4 regions of the Sporosarcina sp. P25 genome follow, and region 2 is predicted to be linked to each of the others. Evidence: riboswitches for the same ligand, from Rfam matches in the RefSeq annotation. Region 2 holds a riboswitch; each other region holds the start of a gene.
The links. A riboswitch is a leader RNA that binds a small molecule or an ion and turns the genes downstream of it on or off. The one in region 2 is predicted to bind S-adenosylmethionine.

Region 1 (5,834 bases), on a different contig from region 2:
TAGAAGTCGATTCGACGTGGTTGTCAACAGCTAACATCATGATAGCATAGCCGCCTTCAGTGGAACGTCCAACCTGCATCGCTGCAATATTGATATTCTCTTCTGCTAGAAGTGTACCTACACGACCGATTGCCCCTGGCTGATCCATGTGTCGGATAAATAGTAAGTGACCGCTTGGAATTACATCTACTACATAATCGTCCACTTTTACAATGCGCGCTCCAAGGCCATTTAGAAGTGTACCCGCTACTTTGCGAATACCTTTTTCAGTCACGATTTCTACTGTGATCAAGTTCAAGAAGCCTTTACCAGTAGTTGTTTTTTGCTCGTTCACTTTGATGCCGTAACGATCAGCCAATAACTTCGCGTTCACATCATTGACAGTTTCCCCAAGATTCCGCTTCAAAAGGCCTTTGACGGTGTTACGCGTTAACGCACGCACATCGTAGTTTGCCAATTCGCCAGCATATTGAATGTTGATTTCATGGATAACCGAGTTTTGAATTTGGGATAAGAACATACCTAGTTTTTCTGTAAGATCGAAGAATGGCTCGATTTTCGCCAATACATCACGAGAAACAGATGGCAAGTTCACTGGGTTACGAACAGATCCAATTGTCAAGAAGTTCACTACGTCACGGCTTACGTCAACTGCTACTGATTCTTGTGCTTCGAATGTACTTGCGCCCAAGTGAGGAGTTGCTATTACTTCAGGTAATGTCAACAATTTATGGTCTAGGAATGGCTCTTCTTCGAATACGTCCAATGCCGCACCCGCCACTTTACCAGCAACGATTGCATCGTATAAAGCATCTTCGTCAATGATTCCACCGCGTGCACAGTTGATAATTTGTACGCCGTCTTTCATTTTCTCGAATGCTTCTTTGTTGATCATTCTACGAGTTTCTTTTAGTAAAGGTGTATGAACTGTAATGAAGTCAGCTACGTCTAGCACTTCATCTACTGTCCCAATTTCTATGCCTAATTTTTTGGCAACATCTTCTGTTAAAAACGGATCATATGCGACTACATTCATACGTTGTCCTCTTGCACGTCTTGCCACTTCAGCACCGATGCGACCAAGCCCGATGATCCCCAAAGTTTTGTCTTTCAATTCCACACCAAGGAATGATTTTCTATCCCATTTATTGTTTTTTAACGAGTTGAAGGCTTGAGGGATTTTGCGCGCCATAGACATCATCATGGCGACTGTGTGCTCAGCTGCAGAGTTTGTGTTGCCATCCGGAGCATTCACAACGATAATTCCTTTTTCTGTAGCCGCGTCCAAATCAATATTATCGACACCTACACCTGCACGACCGATGATTTTTAATTGATCAGCTGCTTCCAACAATTCTTTTGTAACAGTTGTCTGACTACGAACTAGTAATGCATCGAAATCTTTGATACGTTCTTTCAGCTGATCTGGTGTTAGGTCAGTCTCCATTACAATTTCAAAACCTTCTGCTTGTCGTAGTGGGAAAATTCCGTCCTCGCTAAGTGGGTCACTAATAAGTATTTTAAAAGCCATGATATTCATTCTCTCCTTTGATTGTTTGTAGTAGAATTTTTGTTGGAAAACTATGTGTGATTGATCGTATATGTAAGTTGTACGCTACCCCCCTTATAGGTAAAATAAAAAAGCCTTCCATCCCTTACGTATAAGTAAGGGGCGAAAAGCTCGATAAACTAACGCGGTACCACCCTTGTTTTGCTGCAGATGCAGCCTTCATTCAGCATGCGTAACGTGCATGTGACGGATTAGCCTACTAAGATGTTCAGCCAATCAATTCGGAAGTGCCTCCAACCTCGGAATTTGCTGACTTACACCACTGCATCAGCTCTCTAGAAAATTCTTTTTAGGAAGGTATCTCTTCGTCAAAATTGTTTAACAACTATTAATTTAGAACTAATCATAACACGTCAAAAACTATTGTCAATTGCTTTTCCGGAAAAAATGAAAAACTGTTAAATGCGAACGTAGTTATTGAATTATTTGTGAACGTTCGTGTCTGAGAGGTTATTTGTAAAAAAACATCTTTAATTTAACTAAGTGGAAGTAAATAACGTAAGTCGTTTGAAGGGAAGAAGTGCAGGTAAGAGTGTTATAATGGGCTTATACTATTCATTTAGAGGAGTGTTGGGAATTGAAAAAACTAGAATCACTAGAGCAATTCGAGCAACTTAAACAAGAAGAAAGAGTGATTTTCTTATTCACTGCAGACTGGTGTCCAGATTGCAGAGTGATTGAACCATTCTTGCCAACATTAGAAACAGAATTTGCGGAGTATGAATTTGTCTCGATTGATCGTGATGATTTTATAGATCTTTGCAGTCAGTTGGATATATTCGGTATTCCTAGCTTCGTGGCATTCAGTGAAGGAACAGAAACAGGTCGTTTCGTCAGTAAAAATCGTAAAACGAAAGAAGAAATCGAAGAGTTTATTAATAGCTTAACGTAATGTAATCGGACTACATGAAGAGATATTGAGACAATTAAACAAAAGGACTGAAGGCAACTATAAAAGTTGTTTTCGGTCCTTTTTATATTAGAAAAGATGCCACAATAAGATCTTATTTCTTGTATTACGTGAACTCTTTCAGTTGCTCTATAAGAATTTTAGCGCCTTGTGGACTGATGTATAGACCGTTTGACAATAGTTTGTTTTCATCCATCACATCACCCGTGATAAAACACGCTCTGTTGGCCTGAAATTTTCTCAAAATGATTCTATCATCTTCTACGAAAATTTCGATCGGATCGCCCTTATCGATCGACAAAGAATTTCGAAGTTCTTTTGGAATGACAATTCTGCCGAGATGATCAACTTTACGAACAATACCTAAAGACTTCATGAGCTCCTCCTCGAAGAAATGTAGTTGGTAGTTTCTATTATACACAAAAATATACTATCTACAATTTACAAAACTTAAATGCGCAGAACAATTTGACAATTCCGCTATACAATTAATTTATTAATGCTATAATAGGCAGTAATTAAATATTTCTTATCAAGAGAAGCTGAGGGATTTGGCCTGATGAAGCTTCAGCAACCTCTGTATATACAGGAAGGTGCTACCTCCAACAAGATTGTTGTCTTGAGAGATAAGAACGGTGAATGGTCAACCCTCATTTTCTTATCTAAGAGAAATGAGGGCTTTTTTGTATAGAAATAGAATAACTGAACGTCAAGGGGGAAATAGAATGCCGATTAATATACCAAAACATCTACCAGCAGGTGAATTACTGAAAGAAGAAAAAATCTTTATTATGGATGAAGAACGTGCGACAACACAGGATATCCGCCCGATCAATATTTTAATTTTGAACTTGATGCCTGAAAAAGAAAAGACAGAGCTTCAATTGCTGCGATTGCTTGGTAATACACCTTTACAAGTGAATGTCACATTTCTCAATACAGCTACCTATGTTTCGAAAAACGTCAGTCAGAATCATTTAGAAACGTTCTATACTACTTTTGAATATGTCAAAAATCGTCGTTTTGACGGTATGATTATCACAGGTGCTCCAATCGAACTTCTACAATTTGAAGATGTAGTCTATTGGAAGGAGCTAGAAGAAATTATGGAATGGACAAAAACGAACGTCACATCTGTTCTTCATATTTGTTGGGGGGCACAAGCGGCTCTATATCATCACTACGGAATTGACAAATTCGAGTTGCCGAAAAAGTGTTTTGGAGTATTTTCACATGATATTACCGATCCAACAGTGAACTTGGCAAGAGGGTTTAATGATGTATATGTTGCCCCACACTCACGCCATACGGGAGTTTCATTAGAAGAAATAAAGAATCATCCTGATTTGACCCTGCTTTCTGCTTCTGAAGATGCCGGCGCATTCATTGTGATCTCAAATGATGCAAAACATATTATGGTAACTGGACACTTAGAGTACGATGCACACACATTAGGGGATGAATACGCTCGCGATATAGAAAAAGGTGCTGACATTGATGTTCCTGTAAATTATTATCCGAACGACGATCCGTCCAAAGAACCTATGAATACTTGGCGATCCCATACGCATTTATTGTTCTCGAATTGGCTCAATTACTATGTCTACCAGAAAACTCCTTATAACTGGAATTAAAAGAATTAGTGTATAAATTTCTATAGTTTGCACATACTCCGATTACCGGAGGTGTATGCAGTGAACATAGATGAATTTTGGCAATTGGCTTTTTGGGAAATGACTTTACGAACGGTGATCTCATTTGTTGTGCTGTTGATTTTGGCGCGTTTTATGGGGAAGAAACAAGTGTCACAATTGACTTTCTTTCATTATGTGACAGGTATAACAATCGGTTCGATTGCGGCCAATTTGGCGGGAGAGTCTGAAACGCCATTCTTGAATGGTTTATATGGAATGGTCTTATGGGCAGTATTAACAATTCTTGCTAACTTTTTATCATTCAAATCCATTAAACTTCGTGTATTACTCGATGATAAACCGATGATTGTCATTCAGAACGGAAAAATCCTAGAAGGTTCCATGCGTAAATTACGTTTGAGTTTCAATGATATAAATATGATGCTACGAGAGCAGTCGGTATTTTCTATGAAAGACGTCAATTACGCGATATTCGAAACGAATGGTAATTTAAGTGTCATGTTGAATGCAAGTGAGAAATATGCGACAAAGAAAGATATCAAAGCCCCAGCACCACAGCCAAAATATATTCCGACCGAAATTATTACTAACGGGAAAGTAGAAGAGAAAAATATGAGAGAACTTCAATTGACTGATACTTGGTTAACTGAGCAACTAAAAAAACAAGGGATTTCCAAACCAGAGCATGTTCTCTACGCAGAAATTCAGTCAGATGGCAGTTTGTATATCAATACATTAAAATCGACTTGACGTGAAGAGCCCTGACATAATCAGAGCTCTTCGCGTTTTTTATAATATTTCCCAATTTCTTTGTTTGGCCACTGCAGTAAGTTTTTTATCTGGACGAACTGCTACAGGGTACCCAACTTGCTCTAAGACTGGAAGGTCGGAAATGCTGTCACCATAAGCAAAGCTATTATCCCAATCGACAATTTCTCCAAGTAGTGCTTGATAAATTTGTTCGTTTTTACGTGTACCTTGAATATGTAGGAAAGGCTGATCCATCGCTAATTGTTCTCCATTTGAAGGGATGTCTGTGCCGATAATTCGATCAAATGTCAAGTGACTTGTGACTGCTTTTAAAAAAGGAGTATAAGCTCCAGAAACTAGTAAGATATGGTATCCCTCTTTTTGATGTTCTACTAGTCGGTTAATGACTTGTTCATTGAAGTCAGGCAACATCACGTTATGCATACCTTTAAAATACTCATGTAGTTCTGCCATCGTCAATGAATCCAATGCTTGTAGATAAAGGAACATAGAGCGTTCTTTCATAATAGACTCAGGTAGTATTTTTAGTTTATAGCGAACATAAAGCGGTAATATCGATCGAAAAAAGTTTCGGTAATACTTCTTGTGCGTAGGATGATTCTTTAATTGCTCCATGAGTAATTTAAAGGTTTCTTTAGTGTACAACGTACCATCAAAATCAAAGATCGCAACTTTCATATAGACACTCCTTCATTTGTATTCTTCTACATAGTATACAAATATAGGGAGTGTAAAAGCAAAAAAGCAGATGAAGAAGAACTCCATCTGCTTGAAACATTAACTTATTGAAGGTTGTTCGGCATACCGGGTTGACCTTGTGAAGGTGCAAATGAATTAAGCAACATATTCATATCCTGATCATTTAATTGAGGTACTTGATAATAGTGATGTTTGTTTTGGTAAATTGACAACTCGTACGCCATTTCTA
Region 2 (5,834 bases):
ACACCTAGCATAAAGATGAATTGCAAATACGAACCAAAACTTACATCAAACCCGTTCATCAGCATAACCCCGATAGAACAGGAAACAATCGTAATCGTACTACCCGATAAATGGATCGTTGCGAACAACGGTACCGCGAAATCCGTTACACGTTCTGAAGCACCCGTCTTTTTCGCTTGACGCAACGTAACCGGAATCGTTGCAGCAGAAGATTGTGTTCCAATAGCCGTCAAATACGCAGGTAGCATCGTTTTCATCAACACGAACGGATTCCGTTTGTTCAATGCACCCGCCACTGTGTACTGGAATGTTAGCATGGTTAAATGAAGAATGATGATCATGATGAAAACAAATACAAAGACTGAAAGCACATTCGCTACTTCACCTGTATACGTCATATTCAGGAAAATCCCAAAAATATGGAAAGGTAGTAATGGAATAATGACGACAGAAATGACTTTATCGATAATTAAATTAAATTCATCGAAGAACGACATCATCGTCTTCCCTTTAATCGCTGCCATTCCAATGCCAAGCACAAATGCCAATAGCAAAGCGGTCATGATCCCCATCATTGGATCCATTTCCATTTCGAAGAACGCTACTCCAGCTTCACGCGCGCCTTCTGCAATGTCCGTCTTCGTCGTGGGTTGAATGAAGTTCGGCAAAATATTCGTTGCTGCGAAATACGCAAGCAATCCCGCGATCACCGTAGATCCATACGCAAATGCAGCAGACATTCCTAGCAATTTCCCGGAACCTGCTCCAAGCTTTGCAATACTTGGTGCGATAAACGCAATGATAATCAGTGGAACGATAAAGTTCAAGAATCCACCGAATAACATATTAAATGTAGCTGCTAAGCGAACGAACCAATGCGCAAATCCTTCATGGATCATCGGCAATACTAAACCAAGTCCGATCGCCAGCCCAATGGCGATTAGAATTCGCCAAATGAGCCCTAGTTTAAACTTCACAATACGTCCTCCTCAAATACACATATGTATTACTCAAACAAAATCAACTTTATCACAAGTCGATAGAATAAAGAAGATTTTGTTTGAATTTATTTGATGTTTTTCTTGTGGGTTGTGAGGAAGTGGATCTAGTGGAGTTGTTTGGAAGTTGGATGGTCTGCGGTAGTGGGGATGTTACTACTTGTTGAGCGGGGCTTGTGTGGGATTGAACGGATAACGCGCTTGATAGAGCGTATAACCCCACACATTGAGCGGGCCACGCGCTCCATAGAGCGGATAAACCAACTCATTGAGCGAGTTACGCGCGGGATTGAGCGGATAACCTCACACATTGAGCGTATACACCACCCCATAGAGCAAATCTCCCAACATATATACAAATAAAAAACCGGTAGCTGCGATAGCTACCGGCGGGCATTATTTTATTTCACGGGAACAACGGATCCAGACCATTCTTTCAAAATGAAATCTTGAATTTGCTCTGAAGTCAATACTTCTACTAATGCTTTGATTGCATCACTGTCTTCATTACCGCTCTTTACAGCAATTACGTTAACATATGGAGACTCTTTATCTTCCAATGCGATCGAATCTTCCATTGGATTCAAACCTGCATCGATTGCGAAGTTGGAGTTGATTAATAATGCGTCGCCTTCATCGTTATTATACAACTGAGGCATTAGCGCTGCTTCGTAGTTCGCATCAAACTCCAAGTTCTTTGGATTTTCTACGATATCGCCTACTTCGGCTTTCACTTTTTCCACGTCATCCGCTAGCTTGATCAATCCTTTTTCTTCAAGCATAGCAAGTACTCGACCGTGATCTGCAACAGAGTTACTGATTAAGATCGTCGCTCCGTCTGGAAGTTCTTCCAATGAGTCATATTTCTTAGAATACACACCGATTGGCTCGATGTGGATCGCGCCTGCATTGACGAAATCATAACCGAAATCGGCAATTTGGCTCTCTAGATAAGGAATGTGTTGGAAATAGTTCGCATCCAGTGTGCCTTCGTCCAAATCTTTGTTTGGCAGTACATAATCTGTGTAACTTTCAATTGTTAAATCATAGCCTTTTTCAGCTAATAATGGCTTAGCTTCTTCCAAAATTACAGCGTGTGGTGTGTTAGATGCGCCGACTACCAATGACGTTTTCTCGCCTTTTTCTGCTCCATCTGATGCTGCATTATCTTTACTACCTTCGTCTTTCGTTCCGCAAGCTGCCAATGCAAGCACTAGTACGGCTGCGAATAGACTGAATAAAAACTTCTTCATATCCACATTTCTCCCTCTCCATTATGGAATATTTCTATGGGTAACAGGTCTCCCTGAAAATCCTATTATCGCTTGTCCAAACGTTTTGCGATGAAATCACCGATAAATTGAATGATAAACACGATAATCAATACCAAAATCGTTGCCATTATAGTCACATCTTCACGGCTGCGCTGGAACCCTTCCAAATACGCGAGTGTACCTAGACCACCTGCACCGATCACTCCTGCCATTGCCGTATATCCGACAAGTGCAATCGAGGTTACGGTAATTCCCGAGACTAGTGCCGGCATGGATTCAGGTAACAATACTTTGAAAATGATCGTCGACGTCTTAGCCCCCATTGAGCGCGCTGCTTCGATAACCCCTTTATCGATTTCCTGCAATGCAATCAATACCATACGGCCATAAAACGGAGCGGCACCGATAATCAATGCAGGCAAGGCGGCATTCGGTCCACGCATACTATCGAATAATAATTTCGTAAGAGGAATCAATAAAATAATCAAAATGATAAACGGAATCGATCGGAATATATTCACGAATGCGCCTGTAAAGACATGGGTTATTTTATTTGACCATAACTGACCAGGACTTGTTAAAAACAACAACAAACCAAGTGCGATACCGAAGACAAATGTAAAGAACGTGGAGTAGGCAGACATATAAAGTGTCTCACCGGTTGCTTCCCACATTTTATCCCAATTCACGTTCGGGAACCATTGCTCAATCATGGATCAGCACCTCCGTCTTCACTTCATTGGCATCCAAGAAAGCAATGGCTTCCTCTATAATCGCCACGTCTCCTACTAGTTGCAAGACGAGTGTGCCGTAAGCGCCGTCACGTGTCGTTGAAATATTTCCTTGCACGATGTTGACGTCGATTGGGAATTTGCGGATCAACTCAGCAAGTACTGGCTGCTCTGTACGTTCACCAATGAAAGCTAGCTTGATCAACTTGCCATCAGGTGACTCTTGCTGTAAATGCGCCATCGCTGCGTCCGTATCACCGGTATCAGTCACCTGTGAAATGAAGCGCTTAGTAATTTCCGCTTGTGGAGATTGGAAGACATCCAGTACATTGCCGATTTCCACGACTTTCCCCGCTTCCATGACCGCCACGCGATGACAGATCTTGCGGATGACATGCATTTCATGCGTAATCAACACAATCGTTAGTCCAAGACGTTCATTAATGTCCGTCAATAAATCAAGAATCGCATTCGTCGTCTCAGGATCGAGTGCGGACGTTGCTTCATCACAAAGTAAGACTTCAGGATCATTTGCAAGCGCTCGCGCAATGCCGACACGTTGCTTCTGACCACCAGATAATTGCGATGGATATGCCTGTTCACGACCTGTCAATCCAACGAGATCGATCAATTCCTTCACTTTTTGCTTACGTGCCGATTTCTTCACGCCAGCAATTTCTAGAGGAAACATGATATTTTCTTCTACCGTTCTAGACCATAATAAGTTAAAGTGCTGGAAGATCATGCAGATTTTTTGACGCGCATCGCGCAGGCCAGCACCTTGTAATGTCGTCATTTCTTGTCCGTGAATCAGAATACTGCCGGACGTCGGTGTTTCAAGACCGTTCAATAGTCGAATTAATGTACTTTTTCCTGCTCCACTGTACCCGATGACGCCGAAAATTTCTCCTTCTTCGATGGCTACTGTCACATCATCTACCGCGACAATTTCTGAACGGTTCAATTGGTATTTTTTATGAACGTTTGTTAGTTGAATCATTTTCCGCACCACCTCATTAAGTCTTTTTAATATGTCTTTCAGAACACTACTAACGCCTGTCGTGCCTACACGGCGCTTTCCGCTTTAGTATCATCCAGCTACAAGCGCCAGGCTCTCGGGTCGTTTCAGACTTTCCAAAAAGGCAAAGAGCGCCTTTGTGGTAAGTCTTCCAACGCCTGTCGTGCCTACACGGCGCTTTCCGCTTTAGTATAAAAAAAGCCTTCCTGCAGACAAGCAGAAAGGCCGAACGTATGTAGTTATGTACGTTACCATTTCTCTCATCTATCAAAGCATTACGCTTTGAGTGATTTGGCACCATTTCACATATGTGACGGTTGCCGGGCTTCATAGGGCACTTCCCTCCGCCGCTCTTTATAAGAGTTACATATTCATTTGATTAACTACTTATACCATACATCGACTTCTATTGTCAACTGAGCTTCTCTAGCAAATACGGGACGGATTGAAAGGCGTAAATTTTTTCTATAGGCTGTCCTTTGCGCTGAATAAGTAAACAAGGAACGCTTTCTATCTCATATTCTATTGCGATAGCCTGGACATAGTTCAAATCCGCCTTTCCAATCGGTAGTTTCGGACGCATTGTCTCGATTACCGTAAGCATTTTTGAAGCGACTGCGCATGTTCCACACATCGGTGTATATAAATAAAAAGCGGCTACTTGCTCTGCCGCCTGTGTGCGTTGCCAGTCTTCAATTGTCCAATTATTCATGTGGTCCACCTGCCAAGTATTTGGAATGTACTTTAAAATTAGCAGCAGCTAAAATGCTTGCCAATAGCTTAACGGGAGTCGTTTCTACTTCGCGGTAGAGACGATCCGTATATAAATGTCTCGCTTCAGGGTACAGTTGTTTGAACAACTTACGAATGGACTCGCCGGAAGCGTCCGCATCCATAAAGACGAACAGGTCCTGCTGCTCATACGGTTCAAGCAGTTCTTCAATATGGTACGCACTGATGGTACCATTCGTACAAAGAATCTCTACAGGCTCTGCAAGGATCGGCACTAGCCGCTTACGATCCGAACCGCCTTCTACAATGAGAACTTTCGGGTCCATCTGTTTCCTCCTAGCGTATAAAAAAGCGCTGAGACGTTCCAGCGCTTTTTTCTTTTAGAATATTATTCAGCTGTCATTTCTTCATACTGCTCAGCTGTCATTAACTCATCAAGTTCAGCTTTGTTATCGATTTCAACTACTACCATCCATGCGTCTTCATATGGTGATTCGTTAACCAATTCAGGGCTATCTTCAAGGTTTTCGTTCACTTCTACCACTTTACCAGTTAATGGAGCGTACAATTCAGAAACAGTTTTCACTGATTCAACACTTCCGAAAGGCTCGTCTGATTTTAATTGATCGCCAACCTGTGGCAGTTCAACGAATACAATATCGCCTAGTTCAGACTGTGCGAAATGTGTGATGCCGATACGGTATTTACCGTCTTCTTCTTTTACCCACTCGTGCTCTTCTGAATATCGTAAATCTTTTGGTGTGCTCATGTCGTTACCTCCAAAAATATAATAGTTTATCTACCTTTAGTTTGCCATAGTTCCTGTATAAAGACAAGAATCTAAATCACTTCTTCCACGTTTCCGTGAATGTGTTTTCATTAAATCCGACTGTCACTTTTTGGTTATCAGAAACGATTGGACGTTTGATGAGCATTCCGTCTGAAGCGAGGAGTGCGATTTTTTCATCTTCTGTCATGGTTGGTAGCTTGTCTTTCAAGTTAAGCTCACGATATATCTTGCCGCTCGTGTTGAAGAACTTTTTCATGTCAAGTCCAGAGTTCGCGATCATGTTGCGCAGCT
Region 3 (5,834 bases), on a different contig from region 2:
ACATTTTACATTACATTAGTGGCCGTCATATTGGCAGTGGGATACGGCGTCATTGCCCCTACACACTTCGAAGAAATCACGTCCGCTATTAAGGACTTTATTTCGGATTCATTCGGCTGGTATTACTTACTGACCGTCTCCATGTTATTCTTCATTTCGGTATTCTTGATATTCAGTCCGATCGGGAAAATCCGATTAGGAAAGGATAATGACAGACCGCAGTTTTCCATGTTTTCATGGTTAGCGATGTTATTTTCCGCTGGTATGGGAATCGGACTCGTGTTCTACGGGGCGGCCGAACCTCTTTCGCATTACGCAGTAAGTCCTGCTACAGAAGCTCCTGAAACAAAAGCTGCTTATAAAGAAGCAATGCAGTCGACATTTTTCCATTGGGGTTTCCATGCTTGGTCTGTATACGGTATGACCGCTTTAGTATTGGCATATTTCCAATTCCGCAAAGGACAACCTGGATTAATCTCCGTTACACTTCGTCCAATTTTTGGTGATCGAGTAGATGGAAAGCTCGGCACAGTCATTGACGTCTTCGCTATTTTTGCCACCGTTTTCGGTGTGGCGACATCACTTGGCTTTGGAGCTGTCCAAATAAACGCCGGGCTCAATTACTTATTCGGTGTATCAATAGGCTTCTGGTCCCAATTCTTTATCATTGCAGTGGTAACAGTATTATTCCTTATATCTGCGTGGAGTGGACTTGGAAAAGGAATTAAAATTTTATCCAATGCCAATATGATTTTAGCTTTGGCATTGTTAATTTTCATGATCGTGCTTGGACCAACTTTATTGATTTTCAACATGTTCACGGATTCCATTGGTGGCTACCTGGAAAATCTCATACGTATGAGTTTCCGTACTGCACCGCTCACTCCTGAAAATCGTACTTGGCTAAATGGGTGGACTCTATTCTACTGGGCTTGGTGGATAGCTTGGGCACCATTTGTCGGGATGTTCATTGCCCGCGTATCAAAAGGTAGAACGATTCGCGAGTTCATGATTGGCGTGCTAGTTGTTCCTACTGTGTTGAGTATGATCTGGTTCACAGCATTTGGTACGACAGCAATTGAAACGCAAAAAGCTGGAATTGTCGACTTGGCTGCAAGTGCAACTGAACTGACAATCTTTGAGATGTTCAGCGAATTGCCTTTGTCATTCGTCATATCAGTCATTGCCATTTTGTTGATTACATCGTTCTTTATCACTTCAGCGGATTCGGCTACATTTGTGCTCGGCATGCAGTCGTCATATGGTTCATTGACTCCACCAAATAATTTGAAAGTTGTATGGGGCGTAATTCAATCTGCCATCGCCATCATTCTATTATATGTCGGAGGATTGGATGCACTGCAAAACGTCATCATTATTGCCGCTTTGCCATTCTCCATCATCCTCATTATGATGGTCGTCTCGCTGTTCAAATCACTAAAAGATGAAAAGAAACGAATAAAGCGTTAGTAGAGAAAAGAACACCATCGCACTAGCGACGGTGTTCTTTTTCATATATTAGTTTGCCACTTTTTCGATTGCTTGCTTCAAATCCGCAATAATATCCTCTGCTGACTCCAACCCTACAGATAAGCGAATTAGCTCTTCACTAACGCCTGAGTCTTTCAAGTCTTCCACAGACAACTGCTGATGAGTTGTAGATGCCGGGTGAATGATTAATGACTTCGCATCTCCCACATTCGCTACATGAGACCAAATTTCTACATTGTCGATTACTTGTCTTCCTGCATCGCGTCCACCTTTAATACCGAATACGATAATTGAACCATAGCCATTTTTTAAATATTTATTTGCCAATTCTACTGTTGGATGATCTTCTAGACCTGTATACGTCACCCATTCTACTGCCGGATGTTCTTGCAGGAATGCAGCAACTTTTTGTGCGTTTTCATTGTGGCGAGGCACGCGCAAATGAAGTGTTTCCAAACCTTGCAACAAGTTGAATGCACTATCTGGTGACAGACATGGGCCGAAGTCTCTCAGCAATTGTACACGTAATTTCGTTGCGAAAGCTGCAGCAGCTGTATCGATTCCGTACCGTAAGCCATGATAGGATTCATCCGGCTCTGTAAAACCAGGGAACCTACCTTGCGTCCAGTCAAATTTCCCTGCATCAACTGCCACACCACCGATTGTCGTACCGTGTCCGCCAATCCACTTTGTCGCGGAATGAATAACTACATCGGCACCATACTCGATCGGATTTGATCCATAAGGAGACGGGAATGTATTGTCTACTAACAATGGAAGTCCATTTTCATGTGCGATGTTCGCAACGGCTTCTACGTCAAGAACTTGCAAACTTGGATTACCGATTGTTTCTGCAAACAACGCTTTCGTTTTATCCGTAATAGCTACTTCAAAGTTCTTTGGATCTGACGCGTCAACAAACTTCACTTTGATGCCATAGCGGGGTAATGTCACAGCGAATAAGTTGTATGTACCGCCGTAGAGATTGCTGGCTGCAACGATTTCATCACCCGCTTCAGCAATGTTCATAATAGAGAATGCAATTGCCGCCATTCCCGAAGACAGGGCAACTGCCGCTGATCCGCCTTCTAGCTGGGCTACACGCTCTTCAAATACGGCTACCGTCGGATTCGTAATTCTTGTATAGATATTGCCCGCTTCTTTCAAAGCGAATAAGTTTTGTGCATGCTCCGTGTCTCTGAACACATAAGAGGTCGTACGATGAATCGGCAACGCACGTGAGCCTGTTTCCGAATCTGGCTTTTGTCCTCCATGTAATAATATCGTTTCTGGCTGTAATTTCGTCATAACCATTCCCCTTTTTTCGTGTATTGATGGAACACCGAAATTCCTAGGACTAGACAAGAAAAACGCAAGACGACGATTAGCAATATATAGAAAAAAGCCTTCTTCCATAATAAGAAGAGGGCTCTGCTTTCGCTTATTCCTCCCTTATCTTCCAAACTACTGAAAGTTTGTAGGAAGTAGCACCTTTGCTTTTGCCGGTTGCCGGGCATCACAGGGCCTAATCCCTCCGCCGCTCTTGATAAGAGTGTGTCTATTCGTTTTCCATCGTTGAAAAATAGTATACGGCTATTCCTAGTCTATTGCAAGGTAATTTAATGGAATGTTTCGAAATCTGTATTTCCTTTAATATCTTGCAATGAAAGTAATAATAGTGAAGACACCGTTGATCGACGTTCCAGGCGGACGCTTTCCCGAGGGCGTGGCTTGAGCCAAGCGAACAGCGAAGGGTTCGCTTTGCCGTATTTCTGTGTACTTTGCAGAAATTAAGGCATCTATCCAGGGTCTCAAGACACACGCTGATCCTCCGGGAGTCGCCGCCTTCCACTTACGATCAACTAGTTTACTACCTTGATTATTTTAATGTGTAATGATTTATACATTTACTAAACGAAGTCGTCTTCCAAGCGGTGACGTAGTAATGAGACAGAGACAGGCGTATTTCTTGTCTGTAGCTCATTGCGGGAGCCACCTGCTAGATCAGAAGTGAGTTTAATGATGTTTCCACTTATGACTTCACCAAAAAATCGCCAGCACATGTTCGTTGAACGATGTGCTGGCGATTGTGCTTGATTAGAATATGTCCCACCATATTTTCACGGCCGAGGCGATGATCAATACGGCTAGAATGCTTTGTAATACTTTGGTGTTTACTTTCCGGCTCACTTTTACACCGATCGGAGCCGCGATGATGCTTGCGATGATCATTACGAGAGCTGGGCCATAAGGTACTTGCCCTGTTAAGAGCTTGCCTGACGCCGAGCCCACCGATGATAACAGCGTAATCGCTAGTGATGTAGCGATTGTGACGCGTGTGGGAATTTTTAGTACTACGAGCATAATCGGGACCATGATGAATGCGCCGCCAGCTCCGACGATTCCAGCTGCCAATCCAATGATAAAAGCCGCACTCGAAGCTATGAAACGATTGAATGTAATTTCATCAATCGGCTGATTGTCGAGGCCTTTTTTCGGAATAAACATCATAATAGCTGCCATGACAGCTAGAACACCGTAGATCACGTTGACGGTAGCTTCTGAAAGCATACTGGAACCAGCACCGCCAAGGACACTGCCAACTAATACACTGATTCCCATATAGAGAACGAGTGGTTTCAAGATCAAATTACTCTTTCGATATGCTAAAACTCCTGAAAGTGATGCAAAGAAAACTTCCACTGCCGTAATACCGGATACTTCATGTGGTGTAAATGCAGGAAAGCCAAGTAATGCAGGAATAAATAGCAACATTGGATACTTGACAATTGCGCCACCAATTCCCATCATACCCGAAAGGAATGAGCCCACAAATCCAATAAGGAAGATCGTGATAATAAATGGAATAGTCATGATGTCCTCCCTTCTTCCAGACGAAAGAGGGAGACAGTTATTCCCTCTATCCTCAGTTTATCCTTTTTGGATCCAGAATTTAAAGACATCAGACTCTTGTTGCTGATCTTTTATTTCATGATTACCAGAAGTAGCCCACGCTGTCAGGTCGGACACCGATCCTTTATCTGTCGTATGAATCTCAAGAACGTCTCCTGTTTGCATATCCTTCATTGCTTTCTTTGCACGTACGATCGGCATTGGACATGCCAGGCCTTTTGCATCTAAAAATGTTGTTGTACTCATATATATCTTCTCCTTTAAATTTGTTTTTTGTTTTCCATATGAATTAAATTAATTATTTACCGTACCGCACAGCGATTCGGACCAATCTCCATCTCGCGTTGCGTTTCCTCGTCAGGCTCGATTTTCCCCATGTTCATCTGGCGAATTTCCTGATATGCGTTAGGCTGTGGAGGCAAGTTCCCCGTGACTAATTCCCTGAACTCACTTTCATCCTCAATATTCAAACCGTGATTTTGCTCATACAATACACCGAGCTTTTCCGACACACTACCGTCTTCATTCAACTCATCTATAAGCATGAAGTGAGCCGGTAGGACTGTTAAATCCTTCGATAATTCTTTATAGCGTCGATACAAAGAATCACGCAAGTCGCCTACCCAATCTTCTGCTAAACCTGCTAAGTCAGGACGTCCAATCGAATCAATGAACAGAATATCACCTGTCATCAAATAGCTGTCGTCTACGATAAAAGAAGTCGAACCAATCGTGTGTCCTGGCGAATAAAGCGCTTGAATATCGATTTTCGTATCACCTACCTGAATAGACATATCATCCTCTAATGCAGCATATTCAAATTCTACCTCTTCGGCATCTTTCGGTGGCAGCCAATACGTCGCACCTGTGGTTTTTGCGATTTGACGACCACCTGAAATATGGTCCGCATGCAAGTGAGTATCGAATACGTTTGTAATCTTCACACCGCGTTGCTTGGCAAAGTCAGTGAACACATTTGTCATACGTGTTGCATCAATGATTGCCGCCTCTCCGCCAGACATGACCATGTAAGAGAGACATCCTTTTCCTAGACGAACGAATTGATATAGTTCGCCACCCGATTTCAAATCCGCAACCTTCACAGGCTCAAGATGCTCGCTCCATGCTTTCATTCCACCTGAAAGATAACCTACTGAGAAGCCTGCATCCTCAAGGATTTCTGCCACCATGATGGACGAACCTTCTTTCGCGCAAACTACTAGAATCTCCTCATCTTTTGGCAATTGATCTTCAATTTCTTCAATGCCATCCAATAAATCAAAGTATGGCACGTTCAAATGGCGTACTCGATCCCCTTCAATTTTCCAATCGTTGAACGCATCTGTATTTCGCACATCTAAAATGAATAAAGATTCCTTCGCAATGACTCTCTTTGCTACTTCACTTGATTGAATAGTTCTCATTTATTC
Region 4 (5,834 bases), on a different contig from region 2:
ATTATCGCGGCAATCGTGGTGGTGAAGGAAAGGATGAATTTGCGGGGGAGGATCGCAATGATGCCGTGACAGGCGTGGAAGTGCTGAAACAGCAAAGTGCAGTCAATTCAGATCGCATTCATTTATTCTCTTTTTCAAGAGGCGGGATCATGGCCTTATGGACAGCCATTATGCGCGAAGATTTAACTTCTATGGTAACATGGGCAGGAGTTTCAGATGTGATCTTCACATACAAAGAGCGACAGGATATGCGACGTATGATGAAGCGTGTCATCGGTGGCACGCCGAATAGTCAACCAGATGCGTATCGTGAAAGAACAGCGCTATTCCAGATAGAGAATATTGATATTCCGGCATTGATTATCCACGGAACTCTTGATACGAATGTATCGTTTGATCAGGCTTTATTGCTGGAGAATGCATTGCGTGATGCGAATAAAGAGTTTGAAACTTGGTATTTAGAAGGCTTTACGCATTATATTCCTCCTGAAATGAATCGACAACTTGTGAAAAAAGCAGTGGATTGGATGAAGCGACAATGATGTGCATCCGCCACCGCTTAAGTGATTACAATGTAGACGTAAAAAGGCTGACCAGAGGGGTCAGCCTTTTCGTATGCCATTATTTACTGACGGGTGGTCCGCCTTTGATTGCGATGTCTTCTGAAACGTGAGAAAACTTCTTGAAGTTCTCACGGAAAGCATCAGCCAAACGGTTTGCTTCTTTATCGTATTCGTTTGGATCTTCCCAAGCGTAACGAGGGTGTAGAACATTACTTGGTACACCTTCGATTTCAAGAGGCATTTCCAATCCGAAGATTTCGTTCTTCTTTGTTTCTACATTGTCCAACTTCCCGGCGATTGCAGCGCGCACCATTGTACGTGTATAGCCTAAGTTCATACGTGAACCTACACCGTAGATCCCACCAGTCCATCCTGTATTCACAAGGAATACTTTTGAACCGTGCTCATCGATTTTCTTTCCAAGCATCTCTGCATATGTAGCTGCAGGAAGTGGTAGGAATGGTGAACCGAAGCAAGTAGAGAATGTTGGTTCAGGAGCAGTAATTCCACGCTCAGTTCCAGCAAGTTTGGAAGTGAAACCGCTCAAGAAGTGGTACATTGCCTGTTCTTTTGAAAGAATCGAGATTGGAGGCAATACACCAGAAGCATCAGCTGTAAGGAAGATAATGTTCTTCGGATGACCAGCAACTGACGGTGTCACGATATTATCAATGTTTTCGATTGGATATGCAGCACGTGTGTTTTCTGTTAATGATTTATCATCATAATCAGCAATGCGTGTCTCTTCATCCAGTACTACGTTTTCTAAAACAGCGCCAAAACGGATTGCTCCGAAGATTTCAGGTTCTTTTTCAGCAGAAAGATTGATACATTTTGCGTAACATCCGCCTTCAATATTAAATACGCCATTATCAGACCATCCGTGTTCATCATCACCAATAAGTTTACGGTTAGCATCTGCTGAAAGTGTCGTTTTACCTGTTCCAGAAAGACCGAAGAATAAAGCAACATCGCCTTCTTCTCCAACGTTTGCCGAACAGTGCATGGATAGGATATCTTGCTCAGGAAGTAAGAAGTTCATAACAGAGAAAATAGACTTTTTCATTTCTCCAGCGTACTCTGTTCCACCGATTAAGACAATTCGCTTTTCCAGCGATACAATGATGAACGTTTCAGAGTTCGTGCCATCCACTTTTGGATCCGCTTTAAATGAAGGGGCAGCCAAAATGGTGAATTGCGATTCATGTGCTTTCAATTCTTCTTTGGTTGGACGGATGAATAGTTGGTGAACGAACAGATTTTGCCAAGCTAATTCGTTAATTACTTGGATAGACAATTGAGAGTCTTTATCTGCCCCTGCAAACCCTTTAAATACAAAGAGTTCATCTTTTTTCTTCAAATGATCGATGACTTTCGTGTATAATGAATCAAAGATCTCCTCTGAAATCGGACTGTTCGTGCTACCCCAATCTACTTTATCCTTAGACACTGCATCTTCAACGATGAATTTGTCCTTAGGTGAGCGTCCTGTATATTTACCTGTACGTGCAGTGATCGCACCGTCGGCAGAAAGTTTAGCTTCGCCTCTTGCTACTGCTTTTTCCGTTAATTCCGCCACAGACGCTTGGATCGTCACGTTGCTTCCACTAAGAAGACTTTTTAAACTATCATCAATTTTTGCAGATATCATGTTTACATACCGTCCTTTGCGTAGTCGATTTATTTTTATCTTGATGAGAATATCCTAATTCGTAAATAGTATAACACATTAAGAATATTAATCTATACTAATGGAAAACTCAAGTGATTTAGGAGAAATAATTTGACAAAATCCAAACTTTTTAATACGATGTGACATGAACGGATACTCTTATCCCGAGTTGGTGGAGGGTACAGGCCCTGTGAAACCCGGCAACCTGCAATAGACGCAAGTCTAACGCGAAGGTGCCAAACCTGAAGCAAGGTTTAATTCCTTGGACGATAAGAGTGAAAGGTGCTGCGCGTGAAATTTTGCCTTTTACTCATGGATTGAATATGAGTGGAGGGCTTTTTATATTGTCTAGCCCTGAATCCTTATGGTATATGCTTGACGTCTAGGCGTGGAACTTTACCAGGGACTTATGAGAGTACCGTATCATGATGCTTAATATAGGGGGAAACAACATGACAAACCGTCGACTGTTTACATCAGAATCAGTTACAGAAGGCCATCCTGACAAGATGTGCGACCAAATTTCAGACGCAATTTTAGATGCAATCCTAACGGAAGATCCAAATGCGCGTGTGGCATGTGAAACGAGTATCACAACAGGACTCGTATTAGTAATGGGAGAAATTACTACGACAACGTATGTGGATATTCCAAAAGTTGTTCGTGATACTGTTAAGGAAATCGGGTATGTTCGTGCGAAATACGGTTTCGATTACGAAACGTCCGCTGTACTTACTTCCATTGATGAGCAGTCACCTGAAATCGCTGCAAGTGTCAACGTGGCACTCGAAGCACGCGAAGGCTCTATGTCAGATGAAGAATTGGATGCAATCGGTGCAGGAGACCAAGGTCTAATGTTTGGATATGCATGTAATGAAACGCCTGAGTTAATGCCTCTACCCATCAGCCTTTCTCATAAATTGGCACATCGCTTGGCACAAGCGCGTAAAGAAGAACTTATATCTTATTTACGTCCTGACGGAAAAACACAAGTGACGGTAGAATACGATCAAGATAATAATCCTGTGCGAATCGACACAATCGTTATTTCTACACAACATCATCCTGAAGCGACACTCGAGCAAATTGAGAAGGATATAAAGAACGTTGTGATTGATGCAGTCGTTCCAAAAAACTTATTGGACGAGCATACTAAATACTTCATTAATCCTACTGGCAGCTTTGTTGTGGGTGGACCTCAAGGAGACTCCGGTCTGACTGGACGTAAAATCATCGTCGATACGTATGGTGGATATGCCCGTCATGGTGGCGGTGCATTCTCAGGGAAGGATGCTACGAAAGTGGACCGTTCTGCTTCTTACGCAGCACGTTATGTTGCAAAGAATATCGTTGCAGCTGGACTGGCTGAGCACTGTGAAGTTCAGTTGGCGTACGCTATTGGAGTAGCGAGCCCGGTTTCTATCTCGATCAATACATTTGATACCGGTACACTATCCGAAACTCAATTAGTAGAGTTCGTACGTGAATTATTTGACCTTCGACCGGCAGGCATTATTAAAATGCTCGACCTACGTCGTCCTATCTACAAACAAACAGCAGCGTACGGTCACTTTGGCCGCACTGACATCGAATTGCCATGGGAGCAGACGGATAAAGTGGAAGCGTTGAAAGAACTTGCAAGTAAAGTACGTGTGAAGCAATAATGGAGTGCAGAAAGAGGAAATTATTTCTTCTTTCTGCATTTTTTATTTATTTGACGGCGTAAAATGAAAAGGAATTACTTCATAGTCAGCCTTTTCATAAGCTACTTGCAATCCGTGATCCTCAATATCTTTTTTCAAGACAGTCTTTTGCTTTACTTCAACGTCAAATGAATAACTAAAAGGATAATTTTCCACTTTAACAGTGTGCTGATCTGCAAAGTATATCCCAATTCGTCCTACCGGTAATGTATGGAAAATGCTTGTAGAAGGAATGCCGTCGCGAAAGAATACATGTTCATTCGCTTTGTCGATACCTGGATCATTCACACAACAATATAAGGAAAAGTTATCTCCAAGCTGAAGCAAAGCAAAATGCTTTTCAAATAAATCCTTATCAAAACCCTCGATTTCTTTACACAATCGTTCACGACGATTCTGTTCACCCTTGATAAATAGCTTAGCCTCTTTTTCGTTGTTACTCTGTATAAACTGTTCATAATGAAGACTACAAAGCATTGCTGCATATTGGTCCATCTGTTCTACATCATCAATTCCTTGGCGATAAAGTACTGTTTTAGGGAGCAGGGGGAAGTCAGTGAATTGAAAAGGTGCCGACTTCGCATCATTCCAAAAAGGCTGTTTATCAAAAGGAGCCCAGCCGATGTCGTGGTTACTAATGGCAGTCAATACGGAATGACGCCATTGATCATCAGGAAACATATCCTTCTTCCAGTGTTTCATTAATTCACCGGCGAGGTGTCCATGATGATGTTGCTGCACAAAGCTGAATGTTTTCTCGTGTTCACGTACAATCATCTTGCTCATCCTTTCTTTTCAGGGGGAACGCTATCATTTTTTATGATTTCTTCTTTAATTTCTTCTTTTACCTTTTCAATTTTCTTCATTTCTTCCTGATACATTTCTTCTGCTTCTGTTGTACCGAGAATCAGGGGTTCTTCATTGAAATCAATGCGTTTGCCATACCGAAGAAGTTCATAAATAATCATACCGTTATTCGGTTTGCCATTTACGGTTTTCATTGGAATGGAGTCAAATAAAACGAAATAGAAGGCGTAGAATATAAAACGGCTCCAAAATGTTTTGGAGTCTTCAAAAAATCCATTCGCTATCAGCGCATTAATTGTGACTGCCACGACCACGTTAATCAAAATCGGCCCAGCATATATACATATATATGCGAAATTACTTTTTCTTTTTACTGAATCAAAAGTAAACCAGCTGTTTACATGATAATATTTTCGTATATCTAAAACACCGAATTTAAAAAGTCTAGGTCCAGAACCAATAGTTAGTCTGGCATTTTTCACGCCGAAGAGACCACTAATTATAAAATAGCCAGCTTCCCTTATAAACGTAACGACAGGTAAAATGATAAAACTTGAAATGACTAAGCTAAGGAGATCCGCTAAACCGAACATATCTGTCGACTCCTTCTATAAGTTCTTCCTATAATGATTCAATAGCTCTAACAGTAAAATACCCATTTTCCCCGAAATCAATCGTTTTGGTATTACAGTGTTATAAACATACTTTAAGAAGTCATGTTTAATTTACGTAAGAGCGGGAAATTATAAAGTATTAATCGAATACATGTAGTATTTGGAGGAGGAATAGGATATGGCGAAAATAGCGGTAGAAGTACCATTTGATGACATTAAACAAGCATTAGAGGAAAAAGGACATGAAGTGAAGATGTTTGCAAGTGATGAACATCTAAGCGGCTATGATATAGGCGTAGTACGTGCTTTAAGCGATGTCAACATCGACCAATTCGAATTCCCCGTGATCAGCATTGAAGGCAACTCCGTACAAGATATCGTAGAAGATGTCGAAAAAAGATTACATCGTTAATAATTGAATTAAGTTCTACCTAGTACGAGACTAGGACAAAATAAAAAAATGCATGAAGGATCA

Region 1: another riboswitch for S-adenosylmethionine. It lies ahead of metA (homoserine O-acetyltransferase MetA); the one in region 2 lies ahead of CSV70_RS14095 (methionine ABC transporter ATP-binding protein).
Region 3: another riboswitch for S-adenosylmethionine. It lies ahead of CSV70_RS14525 (O-acetylhomoserine aminocarboxypropyltransferase/cysteine synthase family protein); the one in region 2 lies ahead of CSV70_RS14095 (methionine ABC transporter ATP-binding protein).
Region 4: another riboswitch for S-adenosylmethionine. It lies ahead of metK (methionine adenosyltransferase); the one in region 2 lies ahead of CSV70_RS14095 (methionine ABC transporter ATP-binding protein).

What each region holds. Positions count from the first base shown of each region.
Region 1 covers NZ_PDYV01000010.1:81,884-87,717, forward strand. The annotation lists gene serA (phosphoglycerate dehydrogenase) at 1-1,531, opposite strand, end outside; T-box leader at 1,666-1,891, opposite strand; gene CSV70_RS10395 (thioredoxin family protein) at 2,148-2,462, shown strand; gene CSV70_RS10400 (AbrB/MazE/SpoVT family DNA-binding domain-containing protein) at 2,587-2,856, opposite strand; SAM riboswitch class I at 3,007-3,113, shown strand; gene metA (homoserine O-acetyltransferase MetA) at 3,206-4,114, shown strand; gene CSV70_RS10410 (YetF domain-containing protein) at 4,181-4,885, shown strand; gene CSV70_RS10415 (HAD family hydrolase) at 4,925-5,584, opposite strand; gene CSV70_RS10420 (spore coat protein) at 5,689-5,834, opposite strand, start outside.
Region 2 covers NZ_PDYV01000020.1:49,519-55,352, forward strand. The annotation lists gene CSV70_RS14080 (dicarboxylate/amino acid:cation symporter) at 1-977, opposite strand, end outside; gene CSV70_RS14085 (MetQ/NlpA family ABC transporter substrate-binding protein) at 1,400-2,251, opposite strand; gene CSV70_RS14090 (methionine ABC transporter permease) at 2,317-2,985, opposite strand; gene CSV70_RS14095 (methionine ABC transporter ATP-binding protein) at 2,978-4,003, opposite strand; SAM riboswitch class I at 4,279-4,384, opposite strand; gene CSV70_RS14100 (thioredoxin family protein) at 4,434-4,733, opposite strand; gene CSV70_RS14105 (toprim domain-containing protein) at 4,726-5,079, opposite strand; gene gcvH (glycine cleavage system protein GcvH) at 5,142-5,522, opposite strand; gene CSV70_RS14115 (arsenate reductase family protein) at 5,599-5,834, opposite strand, start outside.
Region 3 covers NZ_PDYV01000022.1:24,962-30,795, reverse strand. The annotation lists gene CSV70_RS14530 (glycine betaine uptake BCCT transporter) at 1-1,470, shown strand, start outside; gene CSV70_RS14525 (O-acetylhomoserine aminocarboxypropyltransferase/cysteine synthase family protein) at 1,519-2,799, opposite strand; SAM riboswitch class I at 2,941-3,044, opposite strand; gene CSV70_RS14520 (sulfite exporter TauE/SafE family protein) at 3,589-4,365, opposite strand; gene CSV70_RS14515 (sulfurtransferase TusA family protein) at 4,423-4,650, opposite strand; gene CSV70_RS14510 (MBL fold metallo-hydrolase) at 4,707-5,828, opposite strand; gene CSV70_RS14505 (sulfurtransferase TusA family protein) at 5,825-5,834, opposite strand, start outside.
Region 4 covers NZ_PDYV01000010.1:13,916-19,749, forward strand. The annotation lists gene CSV70_RS10065 (alpha/beta hydrolase family protein) at 1-542, shown strand, start outside; gene pckA (phosphoenolpyruvate carboxykinase (ATP)) at 622-2,214, opposite strand; SAM riboswitch class I at 2,392-2,511, shown strand; gene metK (methionine adenosyltransferase) at 2,688-3,899, shown strand; gene CSV70_RS10080 (DUF3891 family protein) at 3,942-4,715, opposite strand; gene CSV70_RS10085 (hypothetical protein) at 4,721-5,338, opposite strand; gene CSV70_RS10090 (YkuS family protein) at 5,538-5,771, shown strand.